Linked DNA regions of Lentimonas sp. CC4. Each later gene encodes a partner of the first gene's protein in a complex. Links are inferred from orthologs where the notes say so. Each region holds a gene or a part of one and is shown in the gene's direction. Other genes may lie near its edges.

The links.
Region 2: the proteins of mfd (region 1) and uvrA are in contact, whole or in part, in a crystal structure (PDB 4DFC), measured with the Escherichia coli proteins. The link is inferred for Lentimonas sp. CC4 from one-to-one orthologs.

Annotation. Positions count from the first base shown.
Region 1 is NZ_CACVBO010000001.1:3,713,969-3,718,301, forward strand. Bases 296-4,315 are described here. They hold mfd (transcription-repair coupling factor), read left to right. Parts: upstream 296-695; coding sequence 696-4,115; downstream 4,116-4,315. Other genes in these bases: rnc (ribonuclease III), read left to right, coding at 296-696; GZZ87_RS15940 (sensor histidine kinase), read left to right, coding at 4,171-4,315. Also shown: more of rnc, read left to right, coding at 16-295; more of GZZ87_RS15940, read left to right, coding at 4,316-4,333. UniProt on the Escherichia coli protein: Couples transcription and DNA repair by recognizing RNA polymerase (RNAP) stalled at DNA lesions. Mediates ATP-dependent release of RNAP and its truncated transcript from the DNA, and recruitment of nucleotide excision repair machinery to the damaged site.
Region 2 is NZ_CACVBO010000001.1:459,281-462,966, reverse strand. The notes cover bases 149-3,521. They hold uvrA (excinuclease ABC subunit UvrA), read left to right. Parts: upstream 149-465; coding sequence 466-3,321; downstream 3,322-3,521. Other genes in these bases: GZZ87_RS01970 (PIN domain-containing protein), read right to left, coding at 3,318-3,521. In the rest of the region: GZZ87_RS01980 (hypothetical protein), read right to left, coding at 1-35; more of GZZ87_RS01970, read right to left, coding at 3,522-3,686. UniProt on the Escherichia coli protein: The UvrABC repair system catalyzes the recognition and processing of DNA lesions. UvrA is an ATPase and a DNA-binding protein. A damage recognition complex composed of 2 UvrA and 2 UvrB subunits scans DNA for abnormalities.

The DNA of each region.
Region 1 (4,333 bases):
CTGAATAAATTGACTATGAGCCATTCATTAAACCCTCTCGAAAAACAGATCGGCTACCAGTTCTCTGATGTCCACTTGCTAGAGCTTGCGCTCACACACCCCAGCTGCGACACCGAAACCGGTGACAACCAACGCCTTGAATTCCTCGGCGATGCGGTGCTGGATCTCGTCATCGCAGAAGCACTCTACCAGGACAACCCAGATCTCAACGAAGGCGCGCTCGATCATATGCGCGCGGGGCTCGTCAACGGCAAGACACTGACCGCTCATGCCCGCACGATCGGGCTCGACGACGCTCTGCAGGTGAGCGACGCACAACGGCAACACCACTCTGATCCCAGTGCGGCCATGCTCGAAGATGCCCTCGAAGCATTGATCGGCGCGATTTATTTAGATGGCAAGATCGATGCCGCGCGCACCTTCATCCTGCGGACATTTGGACGGGCCATAGCAGCTGCTCCGAAGAGTGGCGGCGCGGGCAACCCCAAAGGCCGCCTGCAAGAATGGACGCAACAACAGTATAACGGCGCAGTGCCAGACTATATCGCACTCGCTGACGAAGGCCCCGATCACGCCCGACTCTATAGTGCCGCAGTGCAGATCGACGGCAAAGAACTCGGCCGCGGCCAAGGCAGCTCGAAAAAGGCCGCCGAAACCGCCGCCGCCGCGCACGCGCTGCAACAAATCAACGGTTAATGGCAGGACTTCTTCCAGATACTGGCACGGCCACCTTGTTTCACGGCATCAGCGCCGAGGCGCGCGCCGCGCTGGTCACCACACTCGCAAAGGAATGGGCGAAGCAGACCTCCGTCCTGCTTGTCACCGATCCGCGCCGCGCACAAGAGCTCGCAACGGAGGCAGAAACCTACGCGCAATGGCTCACCCCCAAGACCACGCTCGAAGTCCTGCACTTCCCCGAAGAGCCACCGCCGGACATCGACGCCACCCGCCGCGCCGACCGCATTTGCGAGCGCCTGACGGTGCTCAGCGCACTGCTACGACCCAGTAAAAACGCCCGCCTCATCGTTGCCACGCCCGAGGCACTACTCGGCGCCTGCCCCGATCGCACACACTTCGAAAGCCGCCAGCTCAAGCTACGCACGGGCGAAGCGCATCCGTTTAAAGCGCTGATCGACACTTTCATACACGAGCTCGACTACGACTCCGAAGCCCTCTGCGAACACCCAGGCCAACTCGCCACGCGCGGCGGCCTGATCGACATCTACCCCTACGATGCCAACCAGCCCTACCGACTCGACTTCTTTGGCGATGAGATCGAGAGCATCCGCACCTTTGACCCTAGCACGCAGCGCACACTAGAAAACGTCCAATCCATTACCGTATCGGCAGCCGAAAGCGCCAAAGACGCCGCTGCGAGCGACGGTAAATTCATCGATTATTTAAGCGAGGCACCGATTGCATGGTTATTGGAAGAGCCCTCGCAACTCGTGCGCGAGCATCCCTATCGCTTTGAGAAACTAACCAACACCAGCGGCAATATTCGCAGCTTAGAGCAGGTGTTCGCACTACGCACCGCGGCCAATGACCTGCGCCTCGGTATTTGCTCGGTGGATACAGACCCCGTGCTGTTCGACGGCGCCGCTAGAGTCGAACTCACCACCGAGCCGACCGAGAACTACCGCCACCATACCGACGCGGTGCAAGTCGGATTTGATCGCTTCGAGTCCGAGCAAAGCGCCCGCAACAAATTTGAAAGCAATATCGCAGACTGGGCGAAGAAGGAAAAGCGCACACTCTACTTCGTGACTGCTAGCGAGAGCGAGGCGAGCCGCATCGCCGAGTTACTCGCAGACAACCCACTCACCGCGAAGCTCAAGCCGAAGTATCTACACGGCACCATCTCCGGCGGGTTCCTCTGCTCCGGCGCACCCACATGGCTGCCACTCAAGCAGACTAAAACCTCCAAAGGCATCGTCCTCATTACCGACACCGAATATTTCGGCCGGCAGCGACGTAAAATCAACCGCACCCAAGAGCGCGCGCGGCCAACTATTTCGCAGGTCGATCAATTGCTCGACTTCACCGAACTCGCCGACGGTGATCCGCTGGTGCATTTGCAGCACGGCGTCTGCTTGTTTCGGGGGCTGAGCAAACTAGAGATCCAAGGTGGGACGAAGGAAGTGATCACCGTCGAATTTGCGGATCAAATGACGGTGCACGTGCCGCTGCACGAGTCGCACCTACTCACACGCTACGTCGGCCTGACCAAATCCAGCCCGAAGCTCGGTAAAATCGGCGGAGCCGCATGGGACAAGACCCGCGCCGCCGCCGAAATCGCCACACTCGACTACGCAGCCGAGCTACTCACGCTGCATGCCGAACGCAGTCAGCACGGCGGTTATCAATTCCCCTCCGATCACCCGTGGCAAGCGACCTTCGAAGGAGCCTTTCCCTTTTCAGAGACGCCTGATCAGCTCACCGCGATTGAAGCCACCAAGTCCGACATGGAAGCGGCGCAACCAATGGATCGCCTGATTTGCGGCGACGTGGGTTTTGGTAAAACCGAGGTTGCGATCCGCGCCGCGCTCAAAGCCGTGCTGGCGGGCAAGCAAGTCGCCCTACTCGTGCCGACCACCGTGCTCTGCCAGCAGCATCTGAATACCTTTCGCGAGCGCATGGCCGAATATCCGATCATCATCGACATGGTCAGCCGCTTCCGCAGCGCCAAGCAGAATAGGGAAATCATCGCCAACCTCGCCGAGGGCCGCATCGACATCGTGATCGGCACGCACCGTTTGCTGAGTAAAGATGTGCACTTTCAAGATCTCGGTCTGCTCGTGGTCGATGAGGAGCAGCGCTTCGGCGTGAAACAGAAAGAGCGCATTAAGCAGCTGCGCGCCAACGTCGACATCCTCACGCTCAGCGCCACACCGATCCCTCGCACACTTTATATGGCGCTGGCCGGCGCACGCGCAATGAGCGTGATCGAGACGCCGCCCGTCAATCGGCGCCCCATCGAGACCATCGTCAAAAGCTACTCTGCCGACTTGATCAAAAGCGCGATCCAGGCTGAGACCGATCGCGGCGGCCAAGTATTCTACCTGCACAACCGTGTCTCCACCATCGAAGGCGTGGCGAATCAGGTGCGCGAAATGCACCCGAAACTGCGCGTCGCTGTCGGTCACGGGCAAATGGAAGAAGGCCACTTGGAAAAGATTATGACGAAATTCGTCGCCGGCGACTTCGACGTATTGGTCTGCACCACGATCATCGAGTCCGGCATCGACATACCAAATTGTAATACCTTGATCATCGAAGGTGCGGACCGCTTCGGGCTCGCACAGCTCTACCAGATCCGCGGACGCGTTGGCCGATTCAAGCGCCAAGCCTACGCCTATCTACTCCTGCACCGCCACGCCGCATTGGTGGACAACGCGCAGAAACGCCTCAATGCATTGAAGCAACACAACCAGCTCGGCGCGGGCTTCCGCATCGCGATGCGCGATCTTGAACTGCGCGGCGCGGGCAATCTACTTGGCTCACAACAAAGCGGGCACATCGCAGGCGTCGGCTTCGAGCTTTACTGTCAATTGCTCAAGCAGAGCGTCGCCCGCCTCAAAGGCGAGCCCGGCGCAGATCGCATCCGCGCCGAAGTGAAGCTCGACTTCATCGCCACTGGCGAAGGTGGTTCCCGCTCACGCCGCACCAGCGGCAGCTTCGCCTTTGCCGCGATCAAGGAGGCAGAATACAGCGGCGATCACTCGGATCAACTCATCGAAGCCGCGCTGCCCGCCGACTATGTCGCCGAGCCACGCCTACGTATCGACCTCTACCGCCGACTCGCGTTGGCCAACACCGACGCAATCATTCAGGAAATCGCCGAAGAGCTGGTTGATCGCTTCGGGAAACTCCCCCGCGCCACGCAGGCACTGATCGAAGTCAGTCGCGTGCGCGTCTTTGCTGAAGGCGCGGGCGTGCGCCGCGTAGAAAGCGAGAGCGAGCGTCTAATTTGCCGACTCGCGCTGCCTGGAAAATCCGGCGAATTCCTCAAAACGGGTGCACGTTTTCCTAGATTGTCCGCAAAAGACCCCCTAAAAAGGCTAAATGAAATCCAGAAGTTCTTGATTCGTAACCAGAAATCGACAGCACTTTAGGAGCGCGGCACTGCTCCGTCAGGTATGTGCTGCGCCCTTCCCCCCCTTAACTCATATGCTTCTCACAAAAAACTCCCGCTGGCCATGGCTGGTCTGCTTGATCCTATTTGCTGGTTTTTTAGCCAACAGTATCAGCAGCTACATGGTGGCCCGCAGCAACATGCGCCTCAGCATCACAGAGAGCACCTTACCTCTTACTTCAGATAACGTATATTCTG
Region 2 (3,686 bases), 3.3 Mb from region 1 along the record:
TTTGAAGTGCTTTGATGACGTCCGCGGCTGGGCATAGTTGGCTTTGAATCATCGCTTCCATGTGTTTGCAATCAACAACAATGGTTCTAGTAGGGTAGTTTCGTCGCGTTACGGAGTTTCAATACTCAGACGGATTCATCTTGTTGGGGTGACGTGCTTAGGCTCGGTTCGTTGCGAGACGCCCACGCTCCATCGGGTGTTCCTTTGCGTTTGAAAAATATGGAGCGTAGGCCTCTGGCCAAACGCCATGATCACTGAACCGTTGAGATCCGCGTTATGTGCATGCTGCATTGATATGTGTGCCCGTCTTTGAAATCTGTGCTCTGGTTCGGTGACGTGGTCTAAAGACCCACGCTACGGCTTTGGCTCGGTGGACAGACAGGAATGTCTGTGTCACGGCTGAGTTAGTTGCAATTCAACCCGCGCTTGCGCTCTGCGCTCGGTGCGTCTATCGGTAGGGGCTTTATGCCGCCATCACGTCCAGCACATGCCGAAGCGATCTCCGTTAAGGGGGCGCGTGAGCATAATTTGCAAAATATCAGCCTTGAGATTCCTCGGGATCAATTGGTGGTGATCACTGGGGTGAGTGGTTCGGGCAAGTCGTCGTTGGCGTTCGATACGGTGTATGCGGAAGGCTACCGGAAATATATCGATAGCCTCTCGACGAAGGCGCGCACGGTGCTGGAGCAAATCCCGCGGCCGGATGTCGATTTTATTCAAGGGCTCTCACCGGTGATCGCGCTAGAGCAGCGCACGGGTGGTGGCGGTAGTCCGCGTAGCACGGTAGCGACCGTGACCGAGATCGCGGATTTTGCGCGGGTGCTGTGGGCGGTGTGTGGCACGCCGTATTGCCCGAAGGATGGGGGAATCATCGAACGCCGCTCGATGGATGATTGTTTGGCGCGTGTGTTTGCGGAGCCTGAAAAGAGTCGTTTGATGATTCTTGCGCCGTGGATGATTACCAAACCTGCGATTCTGCGTGAGGAATTGCCTCGTTTGCAGCAGCGCGGCTTTCAACGTGTGCGGATCAATGGTGCGATTCGCCGTCTCGATGAGCCGGATTTAATCGACTCAAAGGCGAAGGAGATCGTGGTCGAGATCGTGGTGGATCGTATCGTGCTCAATGCGGATCAACGCAGTCGCCTTGCGGACTCTTTAGATTTGGCTTTCAGCGAAGGCGGGGATCGCGCGATTGTTTTAATTGAAGACAAAAAGGCGAAGAGTGGGTGGCGTGAATTACCGCTGAGCAATCGCTTGGCCTGTGTGACGTGTGGCGATGTGTATGATGTGGTCTCGCCGCGGCATTTCTCGTGGAATCATGCGGAAGGCGCGTGTTCCGAGTGTGGCGGTCTGGGCGAGACCTTGCAATTTCAGCCGGAGTTGCTGGTGCCGGATCCGTTGAAGACGGTGAAGAAGGGCGCGATCAAACCCTGGCGCTTGGGATCGAAGCAGATGATCATTAAGCGCAATGCGATTTTAAAGCAGTTGGCCGAGCAGTTGCCGTTTGATCCGAATGTGCCTTGGGAGGAACTCGATGATGAGGTGCGCGAACAGATCCTGCATGGCACGGGCAGTCGGCAATTTAGCTTTAAGCTCAAGGGCGGAAACTCGAAGCCAGAGACGATGGAATTTGCTGGTGTGCTGGCAGACCTCGAAGAGATGCGACGCGCGACGACGAGCGATGGGCTGCGTGCGCGGTTGATGGCGTATCAAACCAGTAGCCTTTGTGAGACTTGTAAGGGGCGGCGTTTACGTCCGTCGAGTTTGAGTGTGCTGATTGAGGGCACTTCCATTTCGGACTTTCTGGGACTGTCGCTGCAAGAGGCGGAGGCCTTCGTGAGCTCGCTACAGGCGAACGCGAAGTATGAAACGGTGAGCGATGCAGTGCATGGTTTGGCGCAACGCTTATCCTTTCTGAATGAAGTCGGGCTGAGTTATCTGACCTTGAATCGTAGCTATGCCACATTGAGTGGCGGCGAGGCACAGCGTGTGCGCTTGGCGACGCAGCTTGGCATGTCCTTGATTGGTGTGGTGTATATTTTGGATGAGCCGAGCATTGGCTTACACCCATTGGATAATCGTCGCTTGATTCAGACCCTGCTCGGATTGCGTGACCGTGGGAATTCCGTGGTCGTGGTCGAGCATGATGCCGACACCATGCGCGCGGCGGATCATTTGATTGAGCTCGGACCCGGCGCGGGCGTTGAGGGGGGCGAGCTTATCTTCGAAGGTGAACCAGAGGCATCGTATACTGCGCCGACGAGCCGTTCGGGCGCGTTCCTAAGTGGGCGGCAACAAGTGGAGAAGTCGGTAGAATCATTAAAGCCGTCGCAGGATTGGTTGACGGTTAAGGAGGCGACCGAGAATAATTTGAAGTCCGTCACTGCGGCGTTTCCTGTGGGATTATTGACCGTGGTCTGCGGCCTCTCTGGCTCAGGGAAGAGCACCTTGGTGAATGGGATTTTAGCGAAGGCTGCGGCGTTTAAGTTGAACCGAGAAAAGTCGATTCCTGGGAAACATAAGGGCGTGACGGGGCTGGAACATTTTACGTCGGTCGTGCAGGTGGATCAGTCGCCGATCGGGCGCAGCCCGCGCTCGAACCCTGCGACGTATACCAAGTTGTTTGATCAGTTGCGCGATCTATATGCCAAGTGCTCGTTGGCAAAGATCCGTGGCTACAAACCGAGCCGCTTTAGTTTCAATGTGTCGGGTGGTCGCTGTGAGCGCTGCAAGGGCGACGGTGTGATTAAGCTCGATATGCAGTTTATGGCCGATGTGTATTCCGAATGCACCAGTTGCCGTGGACAACGATACAACCGTGAGACATTGGATGTGCGCTTCAAGGGTTACAGCATCGCGGATGTGTTGGCGATGAGTGTGGACGAAGCCTTGGCGGTGTTTGATAAGCAGCCACGCATCGCGGAGAAACTACGCACGCTTTCGGATGTGGGGCTAGGCTATATTAAGATAGGGCAGCCGGCGACGACCTTGTCTGGTGGTGAGGCGCAGCGTATTAAATTGTCGTTAGAGCTGAGTAAGCGTCAGCAGGGCGAAACGCTTTATATTTTGGATGAGCCGACGACGGGACTCCATTGGCTGGATGTGCAACGCCTGATGGATCTGCTCTTTAAGCTACGCGACGCGGGCAACACGATTCTGATTATTGAGCACGATCTCGATGTGATCCGCCTCGCAGACTGGCTCATCGAACTCGGCCCAGAAGGCGGCGATGGCGGCGGCGAGATTGTGTATGCGGGCGACGTCGCGAGTTTTGTTCAGGGGGACCAGACGCCGACGCAGCAGGTGTTTGCTGCAGACTAATCGATTGGCTCAGGCGCGAAGCTGCCATTGTAGCCGGGTTTGTAGAGTTGCAGATCTAAATGCTGCGCCATGGCCTCGAAGTGTTGATCGACTGCATACACGCGGCAGTCTTGCTTGATGGCTAGTGTGGCGATGAGTGCGTCGTTCCATTGCAGGGTGATACCTGCGGTGCGAAGCGTGGCGTAGTGGGTGGCCGCCTCGCGCCAGAGTTTCTGGTCGTTGGCTAGATAGGGGAGTATTTCGAAGCGGGATTGGATGCGAGGACGCTCGTGAGGACGTGCCCCTCCGAGGAATTCCATCTCTACGGGGCCGCACAGGGTGGCCTCCAACTCTTCGACGAGCGCTTTCATCGCCAGTTTGACTGC